DNA from 3 places in the Nocardioides conyzicola genome. Region 2 is predicted to be linked to each of the others. Evidence: riboswitches for the same ligand, from Rfam matches in the RefSeq annotation. Region 2 holds a riboswitch; each other region holds the start of a gene.
The links. Region 2 has a riboswitch for cyclic di-AMP ahead of ABEA34_RS04990 (transglycosylase family protein). Riboswitches for the same ligand answer to the same signal wherever they lie in the genome.
Positions count from the first base shown of each region.

Region 1: linked by a shared signal. The riboswitch ahead of ABEA34_RS05625 (C40 family peptidase) and the one ahead of ABEA34_RS04990 (transglycosylase family protein) in region 2 are both predicted to bind cyclic di-AMP.
Region 3: linked by a shared signal. The riboswitch ahead of ABEA34_RS23900 (C40 family peptidase) and the one ahead of ABEA34_RS04990 (transglycosylase family protein) in region 2 are both predicted to bind cyclic di-AMP.

Region 1 covers NZ_BAABKM010000002.1:531,046-537,321, reverse strand. Annotated here, with positions in the region: gene ABEA34_RS05635 (ABC transporter ATP-binding protein) at 1-524, shown strand, start outside; gene ABEA34_RS05630 (ABC transporter ATP-binding protein) at 521-1,159, shown strand; cyclic di-AMP (ydaO/yuaA leader) riboswitch at 1,365-1,507, shown strand; gene ABEA34_RS05625 (C40 family peptidase) at 1,511-2,068, shown strand; gene ABEA34_RS05620 (hypothetical protein) at 2,082-2,669, opposite strand; gene ABEA34_RS05615 (hypothetical protein) at 2,959-3,228, shown strand; gene ABEA34_RS05610 (hypothetical protein) at 3,228-4,529, shown strand; gene ABEA34_RS05605 (FlgD immunoglobulin-like domain containing protein) at 4,565-5,851, shown strand; gene ABEA34_RS05600 (TadA family conjugal transfer-associated ATPase) at 5,952-6,276, shown strand, end outside.
Region 2 covers NZ_BAABKM010000002.1:417,200-423,475, reverse strand. Annotated here, with positions in the region: gene ABEA34_RS05005 (Ig-like domain-containing protein) at 1-819, shown strand, start outside; gene ABEA34_RS05000 (glycoside hydrolase family 6 protein) at 990-2,162, shown strand; gene ABEA34_RS04995 (PGPGW domain-containing protein) at 2,172-2,573, opposite strand; cyclic di-AMP (ydaO/yuaA leader) riboswitch at 2,705-2,849, shown strand; gene ABEA34_RS04990 (transglycosylase family protein) at 2,848-3,168, shown strand; gene ABEA34_RS04985 (aminopeptidase P family protein) at 3,190-4,557, opposite strand; gene ABEA34_RS04980 (PrsW family intramembrane metalloprotease) at 4,616-5,749, shown strand; gene ABEA34_RS04975 (dynamin family protein) at 5,746-6,276, shown strand, end outside.
Region 3 covers NZ_BAABKM010000005.1:460,789-467,064, forward strand. Annotated here, with positions in the region: gene ABEA34_RS23895 (hypothetical protein) at 1-1,035, opposite strand, end outside; gene ABEA34_RS23900 (C40 family peptidase) at 1,059-1,994, opposite strand; cyclic di-AMP (ydaO/yuaA leader) riboswitch at 2,056-2,237, opposite strand; gene ABEA34_RS23905 (hypothetical protein) at 2,437-2,643, opposite strand; gene ABEA34_RS23910 (NYN domain-containing protein) at 2,696-3,994, opposite strand; gene ABEA34_RS23915 (hypothetical protein) at 4,006-4,263, opposite strand; gene ABEA34_RS23920 (DEDD exonuclease domain-containing protein) at 4,360-6,138, shown strand; gene ABEA34_RS23925 (Lrp/AsnC family transcriptional regulator) at 6,148-6,276, shown strand, end outside.

The DNA of each region.
Region 1 (6,276 bases), 110 kb from region 2:
TCTTCCCGCACCTGCGCGCCGACGACCAGCTCCGGCAGGTCGCCGGCTGGCGCGGAGCCTCCCGGACCGCCGACCCCGCGGAGGCGCTCGCCGCGGTCGGGCTGGCCCACCGGGCCGACCACGTCCCCTACGCGCTCTCCGGCGGCGAGCAGCAGCGTCTCGCCGTGGCGCTCGCCCTCGTCGGGTCGCCCGCGCTGATCGTGGCCGACGAGCCGACCGCCGAGCTCGACCACGCCAACGCCGACCTCGTCGTCGACGCCCTGCTGGCCGCGGCGACCGCCGGGGCGGCAGTCGTCATCAGCAGCCACGACGAGCGGATCATGCACCGCGCCGACCGCCTGCTCCGCCTGCGCCACGGCGTGCTCTCGAGCGAGACCACCCGCCGCGACACCACGGGCGTCATCGACGCCACCGGCCGCCTGCAGCTGCCTCCGGCAGTGCTCGACCTCTTCCCGTCACGTCGGGTCATCGTCGAGATCGGCGCCGACGGCGTACGCCTGCGTGCTCCGGAGGGGGAGTCGTGACCGCGCTCGAGCTGGTCGGGATCGGCCACGGGTACGGCGTGGGCGACCGCCGCGTCGAGGTGCTGCATGACATCTCCCTGCGGGTCGAGCCCGGTGAGCTGGTCGCGCTGGCCGGTCCGTCGGGGTCGGGCAAGTCCACGCTGTGCCACCTCGCGGCCGGGATCGAGAGCCCCGACCGCGGCTCGGCGACCCTCGACGGCAGGCCGACCGCCGCGACGGCCGACTGGTCGCTGGTGGCCGTGGTGCCGCAGCAGCACGGGCTGCTCGCCGGCCTCACGGTCGAGGACAACATCGCGCTGCCGGCGCACCGGGCGGGGGTCGACCCGGGGGAGGCGTTCGCGCGGCTCACGGCGGCGCTCGACCTGACGGCCTTCGCCCGGCGCAGCGTCCTCGAGACCTCGCTGGGCGAGCAGCAGCGCGTCGCGATCGCGCGGGCGCTGATCCTGGCGCCGCGGCTGGCGGTGCTGGACGAGCCCACGGGCCACCAGGACGACGACCACGTCAACCAGGTGATCGGGACCCTGGCGGACGCCGCGCGGGCCGGTTCGGCGGTCCTCGTGGCCACCCACGACCAGCGGGTGTGGGAGGTCGCGCACCGCGTCATCCGCCTCGAGGACGGCCGGATGCTGGACTGATCGGGTGTGACCTGCGTCCAATCCGGGCCCGGTTCCACGCGGGAGATGTGGGCTGCGCCACGCTCCCGGGGGATTGTGGATTGGGCTACATGACTTTCGCTGGCTAGTGTCGTTGACGATTGCACCAGCACCCACCGGTTCCCGAGTACGCCGAGCCCTACCCGCTCACGGAACCGGTCCGCCAGGTCGGACACTCGGACCGATCGACGACAGAACATCCAGCACGGGTAGGGACGGGGGAACCACTTCTGCGGCCTCGGCCGCTTGGGGTGAAGCCGCCTTCTGGCGGCCGGGCACCTTCCTGCCCGAACCCGACAGCTCACCTCGCAGGCGTGGGAAGGAAACCACGTTATGTCTCTTGCCCTGCCCACCCTTGCCCGCGTCTGCGGCCGCACGGGCGCCCGGGTCGCCCTCAGCGGCGCCCTCGCCATCGGCCTGCTCACCTCGGCGCCCGTCTCCGACGCCCACGCCGCGACGGCAGCCGCGCACGCCACCACGAGGACCTCCGCGAAGGCCCGGCACCACAAGCCGGCCCTGTCCCGCGTGGAGCGCGGCCTGCGGACCGCGATCGCCCAGAAGGGCGACCCCTACGCGTACGGCGCCGCCGGGCCGAACCGCTTCGACTGCTCCGGCCTGACCTACTTCAGCTTCCGCCGGGCCGGCTTCTCCCACATCCCGCGGACGTCCTCGGCGCAGGCCCACTTCGCCCGCCACATCTCGCGCGCCGCCATGAAGCGCGGCGACCTGATGTTCTTCACCGACGGCGGCGGCGTCTACCACGTGGGCGTCTTCGCGGGCTGGAGCCACGGTCGCCGGCTGGTGCTGCACGCGCCGTACTCCGGCACGCGGGTGCGCACCGACCGGGTGTGGACGAGCTCGTGGTTCCCGGGCACCCTGCGCGGCCGCTGAGCGGCCGGGGGGGTCAGCGCCAGGTGAAGGACGCCAGGCTCTCGGCGATGACCTTGTCGCGCGTGGACGCCGGGGTGCCCTTCTGGAACTCGAAGTCGATGCTCGTCTCGTAGCCGTCGTTGCGGACGCCGTACTCGTCCACGCTGCTGTAGCCGGTGGAGCCGCGGAGGTGCCAGAGCTCGACCCCATCGATCTCGATGTTGTCCTGGCGCGTCATCTTGGAGGTCGCGACCTTCAGCACCGCCTTCACCTGCAGGTCGAGGGGAAGTGTCGGCCCGGCGTACTCCAGTGAGCTCAGGCGGACCGCGCCGAACGTGCCGTCGCTCGGGTTGGCCTCGGTCGTGAAGTCGGCGAAGCCGGCCAGCTTCTTGTAGCCCTTCGGCGCGTTCATCGTGGCGTTGGGCATCTTGAGCAGGGGCCCGGTCGCCGCTGGGACCGTCGGGGAGCTGCTCTCCGACGGGTCGGTGGACCCGCTGTCGGAGGGGGAGGCGGCCGACGAGGACGGGCTCGTGGTCGGGTCCGCCTCGGGATCGGAGCCGTTGCACCCGGTGAGGGCGAGCACGAGACCGGCGAGCGCGGCAGCGGTGGCCAAGCGGGACACGAAGGCCTCCTGAGGTCCGAGAACGTACGGCTGAACCTTAACCGCGCCCGAGGGCCGCGAAACGTCTCCGGAGTTGGTGCCGCTCCAGAGGTTTTGCCGGCGTCGTTCGCGGGGAGGTCCTCGTACGAGCGCTCGACGGAGCGTAGGGACTCTTCATCGGGGGAAGGTCATGACCATGGGACCGCTGGACGTGCTGACGATGCTGGGGCTGCCAGAAGCCCTGGTGAACTCGTGCCGAGACATTCTGGAAGAGCATGCAAGCCACATCCAGAAGGGGCAGCCCCCGAACGTGTCCGGTGTCTTCGGCGGATCCGAGCCGGGCGCCCTGCTCGACCACCACACCGGTGTCGCTCATCAGCACGTGGTCGACGCCCTCAACGACATGGTGGTCGGCCTCCAGGTCTACGCCGAGAACCTCAGCCAGTTCTCCAAGAACCTCACCGAGCAGGACCTGCAGGCCGCCGCCGACCTGACGCCGAGCCGCAAGGCCGAGCTCGCCGCCGCCGGCTCGCACCTGAACTCCGACAACTTCCACGGTCACGGCGGGGGGAACCACTGATGGTGAAGGGACCCCAGGTCGAGCGCCTCAACAAGGCGGTCCTCGGCACCGACCCCGCTGTCGTCAACAACGCCGCCATCGAGTGGAGCCGCTGCCGGGACATCCTGGAGACGGTGAGCACCTACCTCTCCCAGGCCTCCGGCACGGTCAAGTGGGCGATCGGCGGCGAGACGGGGCCGGCCGTCGACGCGGCGTTCCAGCGCTCCGCTGCTGCCATGTCCGCGAAGTCCGTGGTACTCAAGGACGCCGTCCAGGCCCTGGTCGACGCCGGTGCTGCGATGCACGTCGCCCAGCAGGCGGCCGCGACCATGCAGGACATGGACCAGCCGACGCCGTACACCGCCCCCGGCGACGCGGACGACACCCAGCTGGCGAAGGAGGCCAAGAGCAAGGCCGACCAGAAGGCCTTCGCGAAGGCGTTCGCCGAGCAGGAGGAGAAGGCGCGCATCGAGGCCGACCAGCTCGAGGCGACCTTCACCAAGTCGGCCGCCACGATGAAGAAGATCCACGGTGAGCCCGACCCGCCGAAGGTGCCCAAGCCGGCGAAGCAGCAGCCGGGGGGCAGCAACGGAGGGTCCTCGGGCGGGACCACCGGCCACGCGATCACGCCGACCCACCTCCAGGGGCCGACCGGGCACCACGGGACGGAGATCGGCCTGGTGCACCAGCCGCACCACACGGTCGGCTTCGAGCAGGTCCTCACCCACCACCACCACGAGGTGCCGACCACCACGGGTGAGAACACGACGGAGACCCCGGCCAGCTCCATCGACTACGAGCCGGTCAGCGGGTCGGCCTCCGGCTCCGGGCTGGGATCGGCCCTCGGCGTCGGCGGTGCGACCGCCGGCGGCATGGCTGCCGGTCTCATCGGCGCCAAGCTGACCGGGGCGCTCAAGGGCGGCCTCTTCCCGACCTCCGGCGGCGCCGCCGCAGGGACGGCCGGGCGCGGCACGGCCGCGAGCGCGGTCAAGGGCATCGGTGCCTCGGCCCGCACGGGCGGGGCAGGCACCCTCGGCAGGAGCGGCGCCGCTGCCGCAGGCGCCCAGGGCAAGTCCGCAGCCGGTGCCGGTCGCTCGGGTGCGGGCGCGGGTGCCGGACGTTCCGGCGCAGGTGCCGGTCGCTCGGGTGCGGGTGCCGGACGCTCCGGCGGCCGCGGCGGCGCGGGTGGTCGCTCCGGCGCTGGCCCCACGGGTCGCTCGGGTCGCAACAAGGACGACGAGAAGGGCAAGAAGAAGGAGCTCTTCGACGTGGCGGAGGACTGGATCGACGACGAGGGTGCCGCCCCCGGCGTACTCGATTGACGCCCGACGAGCTCGGGGGGCCTACGGTGGCGCACGTGGGGAACTCGCTGCGCTCATCGTTGCTGGCTCGAGCCGTGCCGGCGGCCGTCGTGCTCGCCATCGCCGCGACCCTGCTGGGCGCGGTGCCGGCTGACGCGAAGGTGCGGCACGCCGAGCGGTTGCTGCAGGTCGGGAGCGGGACCGTCCGCTTCTCCCCGAACGGCGACGGCTCGCAGGACCGGACCGTGTTCTCCTACCGGCCGAGCCAGCGCGCCAGCGTCACGGTGACGGTCCGCGACGCGCGCGGGGCCGTCGTCCGCACGGTCGACCTCGGGAAGCAGTCCCGCGCCTGGCACGCCTGGTGGTGGAATGGCCGCAAGCGCGGTGGCGCCCACGTGCGCGACGGCGCCTACCGGGTCACGTTCACGGCGACCACGGCGCGGCTGCGCGACAGTGACTCCACGCGGGCCGTGACGCGCTCGACGTTCGACAGGTCACCCAACGGCATCGCCTTCTCCCCGGCGATCCACCTCGACAGGGACGCCATCTACCGCGACACGACGTACTTCAAGGACCAGTTCACCTGGGTCGGCGAGGAGTACCGGGTCACGGACGACGGCTCCCCGGAGCCCACGGGCGCGAGCCGGATCACCGGGCCGGACGGCGCCGTCGTCTACCAGCACGCGGACAACCCGTTCGAGCAGGCCCGGTCGTGGGACGGCACCGACCAGCACGGCGACCGGGTGCCGGCAGGGACCTATCTGCTGACGAACACGTGGGTGGACCGGTACGGCAACCACCTGTCCGCGACGAAGCCGCTCGTGGTCGCCGACGGCTCCCGGGTCGAGCAGCACTTCACCGTGCCGGTGACCCCGTCCGAGGCACGCGTCGGCACGGCCACCGAGCCCTACGAGTTCCTTGCCGGTGGTCCCAAGACGGGCACCTACCTCACCTACGCCTGCCCGCCCCGGGCCAGCGAGCGCTTCCCCGACGGAGCGCTGTCGTTCTCGCTCTACGACGAGCGCTGCACGGTCAGCGACGACACCTTCAGGGTCGACTCGCCGGTCGACCTCGACCTGACCTTCGACACGGTCCGGCTGACGACCGTCGGCGGTCCGACCACCGCGGGCGGCGAGGGCACCGCGACGCTCGCCCTCACCGATCCCCAGCTCCCACCGACGACGACGGTCGCGGGCGACGAGGCGAGCACGGTGCTCCAGACGCAGCGGGGTTGGTCGACGGAACACGTGGACGAGCTGACGTGGCGAGTGGCCCGCGCCAGCGGCGGCTACGACGTCAAGTCCTTCACGCTGGACATCTACCACTACGTGCCGCCGGCCTAGCCTCCGCCCGGTCGTTGTCCACAGATGACGGCTGGGGGCTGTTTCGACGGGCCCGGCCGTGGCAAGACTGGCTGCGAAGGATTTCATCTCGGGGGCCCTGATGCCATTGACCCATCCCGCGGCACGCCGTACGCACGACGGCGCCGGTGCGCACGACGAGCTCGTCGAAGAGCTCGACCAGCAGGTGCGCGAGCACGTACGCCGCGAGGGTGTCGACCCGCAGCGTGAGGCAGCCCTGGTGCGGCGCATCGCCGAGGGCGTCGTCCGCGCGCACGACGACCGCAGCCTGACCGGCGTGGTCGCGCCCGTCGCCGACGTGGGCGTGATGGTCGGGGAGCTGGTCGCGCGGGTGTCCGGGTTCGGTCCGTTGCAGCCCTTCCTCGACGACGACTCGGTCGAGGAGGTCTGGATCAACGACCCGAGCC
Region 2 (6,276 bases):
GCCCCTGCAGCCCGCCGGCACTGGCGTCGCCGCACCACGATCGTCATCGCCAGCGCCGCGATCGGCAGCCTCGTGCTCGCGCCGGAGGTGCTGCCGGCCTTCGCCGACTCCTCTCCCCACGCGGCGCGGGCAGGGGCGCTCACCGCCCTCCAGCCGGCTGCCGGGTCCTCCTGGATCCAGGGGGTCCTCACCGACCAGGCCGGCAACCCGCTCAACAACGTCAACGTCGAGGTGTGGCCGAACGACCCGAACGCCGCCACGCCGGTCGCGTCGAACCTCAGCTACGCCGGCACCCCGGCAGATGTCGCCCACCAGAGCGGCGTCTTCAGGGTCGAGGTGCCCTCCGGCAGGGCGTACCGCATCACCATCTCCACCGTCGGTGGTCGCGAGGACGGCGACCAGTTCCGGATGTCGTCCATCGGTGGCGGCGCGCCGATCATGGCGCGCACCGGCTCCCGCCAGGCGCTGCTCGCGGTCCCCGGACGCACCCTGGAGCTGGGCACCGTCCAGCTGGCTCGCCAGGGACGGGTCGCCTCGACCATCACCGCGAAGGCCGCGAAGCGACGGGTGGCGGCAGGCAAGCGCGGCACCTTGCGCGTACGCGTCACGAGCCCCTTCGTCACCAACGTGACCGGCAAGGTGCAGGTGCGCGTTGGAGGCAAGACGGTCACGCGTCACATCGGAGCCTTCGAGCACGGCCGGATCAGCATCAAGCTCCCGAAGCTGAAGGCGGGCAAGCACAGCGTGCACGTCGCCTTCCTGGGCAGCTCGACCGTCAGCCGTGACAAGGCCAAGGCGGTGCGCTTCGTCGTGAAGTGAGAGTGAGGCCGAGCAGGGTCGTGGTCCGCTTGAAGTCGTCGGCGTTGCTGGTCCCTGGTCGCCGGGTCGAGGGAGCCGACTTCTGCCGATCGGTGAACACGGGCGGGGTCCGGGAGGGAGTCTGTGACGGAACCCTCGGCCCTCACCACGCTGTCTCGGGAGGACGGACCATGCGACTCGGCGTACGACGTGCCGCGACCTGCGCGCTCACGCTCACCTGCATCGGCCTGCTCGCCGGCGCCTCGCAGTCCGCGACACCGCACGCGCGGGGACCGCTGACGTCGGTCACCGAGGTGTGGCAGAAGGCGGAGCACGCGTACGACGAGAACCCGTCGAACCCGCTGGCCGACCGCGTGTGGGGCGTCTACCAGGGCCCGCAGGACCAGGTCTCCGGGCCGTTCCTCTCGTCGCACGGGACCCGGCAGGCGCTGCTCTCCAAGATCGGGCTCCGGCCGAGGACCAAGTGGTACGGCGCGTTCGTCGCTGACGACAGGATCCGCTCCACCGTCCAGAGCTACATCGCGACGTCTCAGGCGGGCGACCCGGACAAGCTCGTCCAGATCGCGGTCTTCCGGATGAAGCCGTGGGAGCAGGAGGCGTGCGAGCGGCGCTCGACGCCGGCGGAGAAGCGCAGCTACCGGCGTTGGATCAACCAGCTGGCCGCCGGGATCGCGGGCACCCCGATGCTCGTCGTGATGCAGCCGGACGGGCCGTTCCTGTGGTGCACGCCGGACAAGGGGGCGAAGTCGAAGCTGCTGACGTGGGCCACGCAGAAGCTGTCGGCGCTGTCCCGCACCAGCGTCTACATCGATGCCGGGGCCGCGGACTGGTGCGAGAACGGCGCCGGCGCCGACCCCGAGCGCTGTGCCCAGATCCTCGAGCGGACCGGCATCGAGTACGCCCGCGGCTTCGCGCTCGACTCGACCCACTACACGGGGCCGGCCGACAACATCGAGCACGGGGCGAGGATCGCGGCCGCCCTCCAGCGTGACGGGTACGGCGTCAAGCACTTCATCATCGACACCGCCAAGAGCGGCCGTCCGACGATGTGGGAGGACATGGTCCCCGCGACCAAGAAGGACCTCAAGGACAACGCCCGGGTCTGCAAGACCCAGGTCCAGACCCGCTGCGTCACGCTCGGCATCCCGCCGACCGTCCGCACGGCCGATCCGAAGTGGCTGCTGTCGTCCGACGACCGGGCGCTGGCGAGGAGGTACGTCGACGGGTTCGTGTGGTTCGGGCGCCCCTGGCTCTACAACCAGGCGGACCCCTTCGTGCTGAAGCGGGCGCTCACGATGGCCAGGTCGACGCCGTACCCGGGACCGCTGATCACGGTGCCCTGAGCTCGCGACTCAGGCGATGGCCTGCGTCCCGACCAGGGCGGTGACCGCCGAGGTCAGCACGGTCGTGGCGACGATGAAGCCCGCGGTGGCGACGAGGCCGACCAGTCGGCGCGCGCGGGATCCGTCGCGGGGGAAGACCACGGCGCGGACCCGGGAGAGCCCGCGGCCCAGGAGGCCGAGCGCGTGCCGCGCCCAGTCGTACTCGAGCGCGAGCAGGGCGAAGCCGAGCGCGATCACGACGAGCCCGGGACCGGGCAGCACCAGCATCGCGACGCCGGCGGCGATGACCAGCGGACCGCCCACCGTCACCATGACCTTCACCACAACGGCCCGGACGGGACCGGCGTCCGACCACGCCTCGATGCGGGTCAGCAGAGCGTGGGCACGCGGCGAGAGAGAGTGATCGGTCACGCCTCAGGGTCCCAGCCCGGTCTGAGAGCCGACTGAGCGAGCTTGAGTCGAGCCGCGTCGCCGCCTACGGTCGTCGGGTCCCGGCACCCCGGGGCCACCCGCAGGCCACGCCGAGCCCCGTCCGGTCGCGAGTGACACGAACACCGAGGACGGGGACGGGGGACCCAGGTCTCCGGGTCGTCGTACGACGTCCCTCGGGGTGCAGCCGCCACGTGCGGCCGGGCAGTCTCCGCCCGAACCCGACAGCTAACTCCGCAGGCGTCGAGGAGAAACCATGCGCATGCGCACTCTCGTGTCCACGGCTGCCCTGACGGCGGCCACCCTCGTCCCGGTCGTCGCGATGGACGGTCCCGCCCACGCGGCGCCCATGCGGAAGTGGGACCGGATCGCCCACTGCGAGTCCGGCGGCCGCTGGCACATCAACACCGGCAACGGCTACTTCGGCGGCCTGCAGATCAGCAAGAGCACCTGGAACGCGTACGGCGGCCGGAAGTTCGCCCGCTACCCGCACGGCGCGACCAAGCGGGAGCAGATCCGCGTCGCCGAGCGGATCAAGAACGGCCAGGGCTGGGGCGCCTGGCCCAGCTGCGCCTGAGCGAGGTCGGTCCGCCTGCGCTCAACCGCGCAGGCGGGCCATCCACTCCTCCACCTCGGTGGAGGTGCGGGGCAGCGCGGCCGAGAGGTTGGTCGACCCGTCGGCCGTGACGAGGAGGTCGTCCTCGATCCGGATGCCGATGCCGCGCAGCTCCTCCGGCACCAGGAGGTCGTCCTCCTGGAAGTACAGGCCGGGCTCGACCGTGAGCACCATGCCCTCGGCCAGCGTGCCCTCGGCGTACGACTCGGGTGCGGCCTGGCCGCAGTCGTGCACGTCCATGCCGAGCATGTGGCTGGTGCCGTGCAGGGTCCAGCGCGCGTAGACGCGGCTCTCCGGGTCGAGGGCCTCCTCGGCGGAGACGGGCAGCAGCTTGAGGTCCTCGAGCCCGTGGGCGAGCACCTCCATCGCCGCGTTGTGGCCCGCCCGGAAGATCTCGCCCGGCTTGAGCGCCTCGATGCCGGCCTGCTGGGCGGCGTACACGAGGTCGTAGAGCTCACGCTGCAGCGCGGTGAAGGTGCCGTCGACGGGCAGCGTGCGGGTGACGTCGGCGGTGTAGAGCGAGGTGTTCTCGACGCCCATGTCGAGCAGCACGAGCTCGCCCGGGGTGATCGGACCGGTGTTGTCGATCCAGTGCAGCGTGGTGGCGTGCTTGCCGCCGCCGACGATCGAGTCGTAGCCGATGTCGTTGCCCATCGCGCGGGCCCGGCGGAAGAAGGTGCCCTCGACCCAGCGCTCGCCGTACTCCAGCGCGCGGTCCCACTCGCGGACCACGTCCTCGAAGCCGAGCGTGGTGATGTCGCACGCCTCCTGCAGCTGCGCGACCTCCCACGGGTCCTTGATCAGCCGGAGCTCGGACGCGACGCGCGCGAGCTCGGGGTCGGTGGTGAGGTCGCGGGTCTTGCGGTCACCGTCGGCGGACGGGAGGTCGTCGAGGTGGCGGACCTCCAGGCCGAGCGAGTCCGACATCTCCTTCAGCGACGGGCGGCGGCCGGCCCAGAGCTCGCCGTACTGCCGGTCGCGGAAGAACTCGTCGGTGTCACGCGACGAGCGCGGCCGTGCGTAGAGGACGGCCTCGCCGTCGTCGATGACCAGGACGGCGTCGCTCGTCTGGTTGCCGGAGAAGTAGGTGTGGGCGGTGTCGGGACGGAAGCGGTAGTCGGTGTCGTAGGCGCGGACCTTGAAGCCGCCGGCCGGCAGCACCAGCCGCTCGCCCGGGAACGCCTCGGCGAGCCGGGCCCGTCGCCGGGCGGCCGGACCGGCGACCGGGGCGACGGGGAGGTCGAGCTCCCGCTCGCCCCAGCCCTCGCGCATGAAAGCGGCGTACGCCGCCGGGACGGCCGGGTCGTGCGACTCGATCTTGGGCTCGGTGCCGGTCTCGTTCTCGCTCACACGGCCACTGTACGCCGCGTTTCCGGCCTGCCCGGCGAGCCCCGATAGGCTGCCGCCCATGCCCGGAACCCGCCGCGTCAGCGCCGCATCGTCGGTCGCGTTCACGGTCGTGGTGACGGTCCTGGTGCTCGTCGGAGCGCTCGTCATCCTCGCGATCGTCGCCTTCTCCGGCGCCCCCACCAGCATCGCGCTGGCGACCCTGCTCGCCGCCGTACCGGTCGGCCCGATCGTCGCGTGCTACCTGTGGCTGGACCGCTACGAGCCGGAGCCACGGATGCTGCTGGCGTCCGGCCTGCTGTGGGGCGGCTTCGTCGCCACCGCCGCGGCGATCCTGCTGCAGGGCATCGGCGGCGTGGTCGCGGGCTTCACGGAGCGCCAGACGCTCGAGGTGGTCGCCCCGGTGACGGAGGAGGCCTGCAAGGGGCTCTTCCTGCTGCTGCTCCTGTGGTGGCGCCGCGCCGAGCTCGACGGCGTCCTCGACGGCATCGTGTACGCCGGGATGGTCGGCGTCGGCTTCGCGTTCACCGAGAACATCTTCTACCTGGCCGCGGCGTACAACGGCACCGACGGTCTAGGCCCCGGCGGCACCGAGGCCGTGACGTCGACCTTCGTGCTGCGCTGCCTGATCAGCCCGTTCGCGCACCCGCTCTTCACGACGTTCACCGGCATCGGGGTCGGACTCGCGGTCAGTGCGCGCAGCGGGCTCGGTCGCGTGCTGTGGCCGCTCGCGGGCTACGCCTGCGCCGTGACCGCCCACGCCGTGTGGAACGCGTCGACGGCGTACGGCTTCGGGCACTTCGCGCTCGCGTACGGCGTGATCATGGCGCCCGCCCTCGTCGCGGTGGTCAGCCTGGCGGTCTGGTCGCGGCGCTCCGAGCGCCGGATGCTGGCCTCCGCCCTCTCCGACGCGGCCTCCCGCGGACTGGTCCCGGCGACCGACATCGGATGGGTCGTGGACCTCTCCGCGCGTCGGCGCAGCCGTGCCTACGCCCGCCAGCTCGGGGGCCGCGCCGGCGAACGCGCCATGCGCGACTACCAGCAGGCGACCATCGAGCTCGGGTTCCTCCACTACCGTTACCTGCGAGGCACGCCGCCGCCCGACTACGCGGCCCGCGGCCAACAGTTCCTCCAGAGGATCGACGCGCTCCGTCCGTCGATCGCGTTCCCCGGACAGGTGGTTCCGACAAGATGACGGTCGCTCCCGACCACGACTCGCGGATGCTCACGGCGCTCGTGCAGCTGCACGACGCGCTGCGGGCCGCGCCGCTGACGCTGGACGTCCCGGGTGCGGTCGAGCTCCGTGCGGCCCGGCAGCAGCTGATCAGCCAGCTCGAGGACTACGTGCTGCCCCGTCAGATGACGGTGGAGGCGCCGCTGCTCGCGGTGGTCGGGGGCTCGACCGGCTCGGGCAAGTCGACCCTGGTCAACTCGATCGTCGGCCGCCGGGTGACCGCTCCCGGCCTGCTCCGCCCGACGACCCGGTCGGCCGTCCTGGTCCACCACCCCGACGACGCGAAGTGGTTCGGCCAGGACCGGCTGCTGCCCGACCTGGTCCGGGTCACCGAGGCGACCGACGACCGGCACTCGCTCCAGCTCGTGCCCTCGGACACGATCCCGCCGGGCCTGGCCCTGCTGGACGCCCCCGACGTCGACTCGGTGGAGGAGGGCAACCGCCTCCTCGCGGCCCAGCTGCTCGCGGCCGCCGACCTGTGGCTGTTC
Region 3 (6,276 bases), on a different contig from region 2:
CGCGGCGTCCGGCAGGGTGCGGGGCGGACCGCTCTTGCGGACGGCGGCGATGATCTGGGCGGCCGAGCGGTCGACCGGCAGGTCGACGTCGCGCAGCGCGACGTAGTCGGCGAATCCCTCCAGCAGCCACAGCGGGGTGCGGCTGTCCCAGGCCCCGGCGGCCACGTGGGTGGCCTCGTGGCTCATCACCACCTGGGCACCGGTGTGTCGCAGGCTGCCGAAGACCTCGGGGTTGGCGAAGACGTGGACGGGTGCGTCCGGCGCCGTCGAGCCGTCCGCGGACGTCGTCACCGCGGCGATCTGGTCGTAGTCGCCCGGGTCCGCTCCCAGGGCCTGCTCGAGCGCCCTGGCCGAGGCCGGCACCTCGACGACCAGGCCGCGACGCCAGCCGGGCAGCACCTTGCGGACGACCGGCACGGCGGCCCGCGCCCGGGCGGCGTAGCGGTCGGCGTCCGCCGCGCTGCCCGCGACGAGCACCAGCGTGGACGACGTACGGCGGACCTCGACCGGGCCGGACAGCCAGACCGGCGACACCCGGTCGTCGCCGCCGAAGCCGGTCAGCGCGACCCGGTCGCCGTCGTCGACCAGCTGCGCCGAGATCTCGGCACGGGCCGAGACGGTGTCGAACCCGCGGAACCGCCAGGTCGCGTCGACCGCCGCGCTCCACGCGCCGTCCGAGGACGGGGCGCCGTCGTCGTCGACGTAGCGCAGCGAGAAGTCGACGACGTGGAGCGCCTGCGCGTTGGCCACCAGGGCGGCGAGCCGGTCGCCCGCGTCCGCGTCGTCGCCGGGCGCGAGCTCGCGGGCCGCGTCCCGGTCACCGTCGCGGACGGCGGTCTCGAGCTCGGCCAGGGTGGTGACGGCGAGCGTCGGCTCGACGCTCGCCCGCGCGGCGTGCGGCGCCGGCGCGACGTAGGTGTCGTCCCGGGTCAGCGACCAGGCCAGCAGGCCCGACGCGACCAGCAGGCACAGCGAAAGGCCGGCCACCCACCATCGGGGGCGACCGGCCTTCGCGCGCTGGTCGAGGCTGCTCACCTCGGCATTCTGACGGGTGACTCCTAGCCGGGTCGCACGGCGCCGACGTACGGCATCGCGTGCAGGCTGGTGACCTTGACGCCGGCGCTCGGGTTCTCGGCGTTCACGATCATGCCGTTGCCGATGTACATCCCGACGTGGCTGATCGGGCTGTAGTAGAAGACCAGGTCGCCCGGCTGCAGGTCGGCCTCGGCGATGTGCGGGCCGGTGCCGTACTGGGCGCTCGACGAGTGCGGGAGGCCGACGCCGGCCTGGGCCCACGCCATCATGGTCAGGCCCGAGCAGTCGAAGGCGTTGGGGCCGGCGGCGCCGTAGACGTAGGCCTTGCCGACCTGGGCCATCGCGTACTGGACGGCGGCGGCGGCGCGACCGGACGCGGGGACGTCGGACGGGACCCGGACGACGCCGCGCGAGAGCATCTCCTCGCGCTCCTTGTCCTTCAGGTCGCCGAGGACGGCCTTGGCCTCCGCCAGCTTCTTGTCGACGATCGCCTTCTCGTCGGCGAGCTTCTTCTCGGTCGCGGCGACCTCGGCGGCACGCTTCTGCGTGGCCGTCTGCCGGATCCCGAGCTCGTCGGCGGCGGTGGCGTACTTGTCGAACAGCTGCGACTGGAGGTCGTTGAAGGCCGACATCGTCGAGAGCTGTGCGAGGAAGGACTGCGGGTCGTCGGAGACGACGACCTGGCCGACGGTCGAGAGGGCCTCGCCCTCGTACTGGCGGATGATCGAGTCCTGGACCTGGCCGCGGACCTCGTCGAACGCGGCGTCCTGCCGGTCCTGGTCGGCCTGCAGCGAGTCCAGGTCGCCCTGGAGCTGACGCAGCTCGAGCTTGGCGTCGTTGTAGCGCTCCTGCGCCTGCTCGGCCTGGTGGTAGAGGTGGTCGACCCGCTTCTGGACGGTGTCGATGTCCGGGTCGGCCTGAGCGGGGCTGGACGGCATGAAGCCGACAGCGGCGATCATGGCGCAACCCGAGAGCATGGTGATGAGGCGCTTCCGGCTCTTCTGCACGAGCAGGAGTTCTCCCTTGTACGTCGTACGCCTACCGGGTGAGCTGACGGATTCGGGCACGACATTTGCCCTACCCCGCTCGGGTGCCGGCACGTGTGCCGCCGCCTTCGCGGGGATTCACCCCTGGCAGCGGGCTGGCCCGCCACCGATGGTTCCCCGGCTCCAGGCTCCCCGACAGGTCGGCGAGCCCGAACTCAGCGCGGTGGCCGCGCCGATCCGTGTGATCAGCGTCGTCGGCCACCTGAAGGGCCGAGGCTAGTCGGAGTCGGTCGAACCGACCAAACTTTCAACAGCCGGCGCGCCGTCTTTTTACGGTGAGTTTGTGCACGCCCCGTCCGAATCCAGACGCGCGACGTCACACACGTCACACCCGTCACAGCAGCACCAGAACCGGTCAGGCCGACTCCATGTGCGGCGGGTCGACCGAGCGGACCAGCCGCAGGGGCGGCACCAGGCCGCTCTCGGCCAGGACGTCGAGCGCGCGCTGCTCGTCGTCGTCGAAGGTGAGCTCGGGCGGTGGGCCGAGCAGCACGGTGACCACACAGTCGTGGCAGTGCAGCCCGCGCACCTCGCAGGTGTCGCAGTCGATTCTCGTGGTCATGCCTGGAACGGTGACAGGGACCACCGACAACGGCTCCGGCCGCGTGTCGCGCTCAGCGGGAGAGCAGGGCGAGGAGGGCGTCGGGGTCGACGACCCGGGCGCCGTCGCGGGCCACGTCGTCGGCGACCGCCCGGTCGGCGGTGACGACGAGGACGACCCGGCCGGTGGGTTCCACGGCGACCAGGTCGCGGATCACGTCGTCGGCGATCACGCCGCGCGGGCTGTAGAGCACGCGGACACCTCGCGGTGCCACCACCGGCGGCCGGTGGTCGGTCTCGGCGGCGTCGAAGACGACCGTCGTCTCCGCGCCGGTCCGGGCGACCAGCGCGGCCAGCCCGGCCGCGAGCCGGTTGCGCTGGGCCTCCAGCGACGAGCTCGGCCAGGCACGCTTGCTGACGTTGTAGCCGTCGACGACCAGGCGGGCGCGAGGCATCGCAAGGTACTGCTCCAGCAGCGCCGTGCTCGCGCCGCCCAGGGCACCGGCCGAGCTCGGGGTCCGCATGCCCGCCTCCGCGACGTCCGCCGCGACCCGGTCGGCGGGCACGCCGTCGACGGTCGGCAGCGCCAGCTCGCGGCGCAGACCGGTGGCCGCGTCGATCACGGTCTCGAGGAGCAGGCGGGCGCGCACCGACGCCTCGTCACGCTCCGTCCGCGCGTCGCGACGGGCCTGGACGCCGACGGCGTCGTACTCCTCCACCCGGCCGCGCAGCTGCCGGTTCTCCTTCTCGAGAGCGGCGACCCGGGTCTCGGCGTCGGCCCTCGCCTGGGCGAGCTCCGCCTCGACCCGCTCGGCGAGCGCCCGCGCCTCCCGCTCGGCGGACCGGGCTTCGCCCAGGCGGCGCCGCAGGCCCGCGTGCTCGGCCTGGTGCTCGGTGCGGAGCGTCTCCTCCCGGGTCTGCTGGGCCGCGCGCAGCTCGCGCACCGTCTGCTCGGCGTCGGAGAGGCGCTTGCGCAGCCGCTCCAGCTCACGGTCCCGCCCGTCGCCGGCTGCGGCCGCCTCCTCGATCCGGGCGAGCCGCGCGGCGACGACCTCCGTCCACCCCTCGGGCCGGGTCAGCCACAGGCGCGCGGTCACCGCGACGTCGTCGGCGTCGTCGGGCTCGGCGCGGCCCGCGACCTGGACGGCGATCCGCTCCCGCACCTCGTCGTCGGCCAGCGCCTCGGTGATGGCGCTCGCGCCGAGGCGCGCCCGGCGGGCGGGGGCGAACGACGCCACCCGGCGTACGGCGGGAGGCAGCGTGGGCACGTCGGGCAGCACGTCGGAGACCTGGGCGACGATGCGGGTGCGGACCGGCTCGGGGAGCCCTGCCAGGGACAGGGGGCCAAGCACGGGAGGCTCGGGGGCGGACATGGCGTGCTCCGTCAGCTCGCCTCGGGGTCGACGCCCGCGGGCTCGTACCGGGCCACGAGCTCGATCGCGTCCGAGCGGCCGCACCAGCGGCAGGTCACCTGCTCGACCGACTCGGCGCGCAGCTCGGTCTCCTCCACACGGTGCTCGCCGGCGAGGTCGAAGTGCCAGAACTCGGTCGTACGCCGGCTGCGGGTGACGTCGAAGCGGGTGAGGTTGCCGCAGCCGGCGCAACGCCAGCGCTGCCCGTCGTCGGGGATGGTCGTCGCCATCGCTCCTCCTCGACCCGTCGTTCGTCGGCCCCACCCTACGGCTGGGGTCCGCGCGGCGCCGCCGGATTGTCGGTGGCCGCCTCTAGCGTCGACGACATGAGTGGTGGGGAGGTCCGGGGCTGGGAGGCACAGCGCAGCTTCGACGAGCTCGGGCGCCCGCTGCGCGACATCACCTTCTGCGTCGTCGACCTCGAGACCACCGGCGGCTCGGCCGAGGGCGGGTCGATGATCACCGAGATCGGCGCGGTCAAGGTGCGCGGCGGAGAGGTGCTCGGCGAGTTCCAGACCCTGGTCAACCCGCGCACGGACATCCCGGCGTTCATCGCCGTGCTCACCGGCATCACCAACGGCATGGTCGCCGACGCGCCGCCCATCGAGTCGGCGCTGCCCGCGTTCCTCGAGTTCGCCACCGGCTGCGTGCTGGTCGCGCACAACGCGCCGTTCGACATCGGTTTCCTGCGCCACTTCACCGAGCTCCAGGGCCGACCCTGGCCGACCTTCGAGGTGCTCGACACCGCCAAGCTGGCGCGGCGCGTGATCACCCGCGACGACGCGCCCAACTGCAAGCTCTCGTCGCTCGCCAAGGCGTTCAACTCGCCGACGACGCCCAACCACCGGGCGCTCGACGACGCCCGGGCCACCGTGCACGTGCTCCACGGCCTGATGGAGCGGCTCGGCGGCGTCGGGGTGCACACCCTGGAGGAGCTGCAGACGTTCTCGTCGCGGGTCACCAGCGCCCAGCGGCGCAAGCGGCACCTCGCCGAGGGGCTCCCCCACGCCCCCGGCGTCTACCTCTTCCGCGACGAGAAGGCCCGGGTCCTCTACATCGGGACGTCGCGCGACCTGCGCAGCCGGGTCCGCTCCTACTTCACCTCGTCCGAGACCCGCTCCCGGATGGGCGAGATGGTCGGCATCGCCAGCGTCGTCGACGGCATCGAGTGCGCGACCGCGCTCGAGGCCGAGGTCCGCGAGCTCCGCCTGATCGCCGAGCACAAGCCGCGCTACAACCGGCGGTCCCGGTTCCCGGAGCGGGTGCACTTCATCAAGCTGACCCGCGAGGCGTGGCCGCGCCTGTCGCTGGTGCGCAAGGTGCTCGACGACGACGCCGACTACCTGGGCCCGTTCTCGTCCAAGAAGGTCGCGGAGAAGTGCCTGGCCGCCCTGCACGACACGTTCCCGATCCGCCAGTGCTCCGACCGGATCGCACGCGATCCGGGCACCGGCCACTCGGCCTGCGTGCTGGCCGAGATGGGCCGGTGCCTGTCGCCCTGCGACGGCAGCGTCGACGCGACGACGTACGCCGCCGTGGTCGGCCAGCTCCGCGACACGCTGCTGCGCCGACCCGACGAGGTGGTCGACGCGATCAACGCCCGGATGGCCACGCTCGCCGACGACGAGCGCTTCGAGGAGGCGGGCCACCACCGCGACCGGCTGTCCGCGTTCGTGCGCGCCGCGGCGCGGACCCAGCGGCTCTCCGCGCTGACCCGGTGTCCCGAGGTGATCGCCACCCACCGCAACGACGCGGGACGGTGGGAGGTCCACGTCGTGCGCCACGGCCGGCTCGCGGCCGCCGGGGTGATCCCGTCCGGGGCCGACGCCGTCGCCTACGTCGCCACCCTGCGTGCGTCGGCCGAGACGGTCCGCTCCGGCCCCGGACCGGTGCCCGCCGCGACCGCTGAGGAGACCGAGAAGATCCTGCGCTGGCTCGAGTCACCGGGCATCCGGCTGGTCGACGTCGACGGCGAGTGGACCTGTCCGGTCGCCGGGGCGACCCGGCACCTGGCCGTGCACGACGCGGTCAACCAGTCCCGGCTGTCGCTGGTCCCCTTCAACGACCGTCGCGGCCTCACGACCGTGCACCAGCCCGCGCGATAGGTTCGGGTCATGATCACCGCCATCGTCTTCGTCAAGGCCGACGTCGCCCGCATCCCGGAGGTCGCCGAGGCGATCGCGGCGCTCGACGGGATCAGCGAGGTCTACTCGGTGACCGGGCAGATCGACCTGATCGCCCTG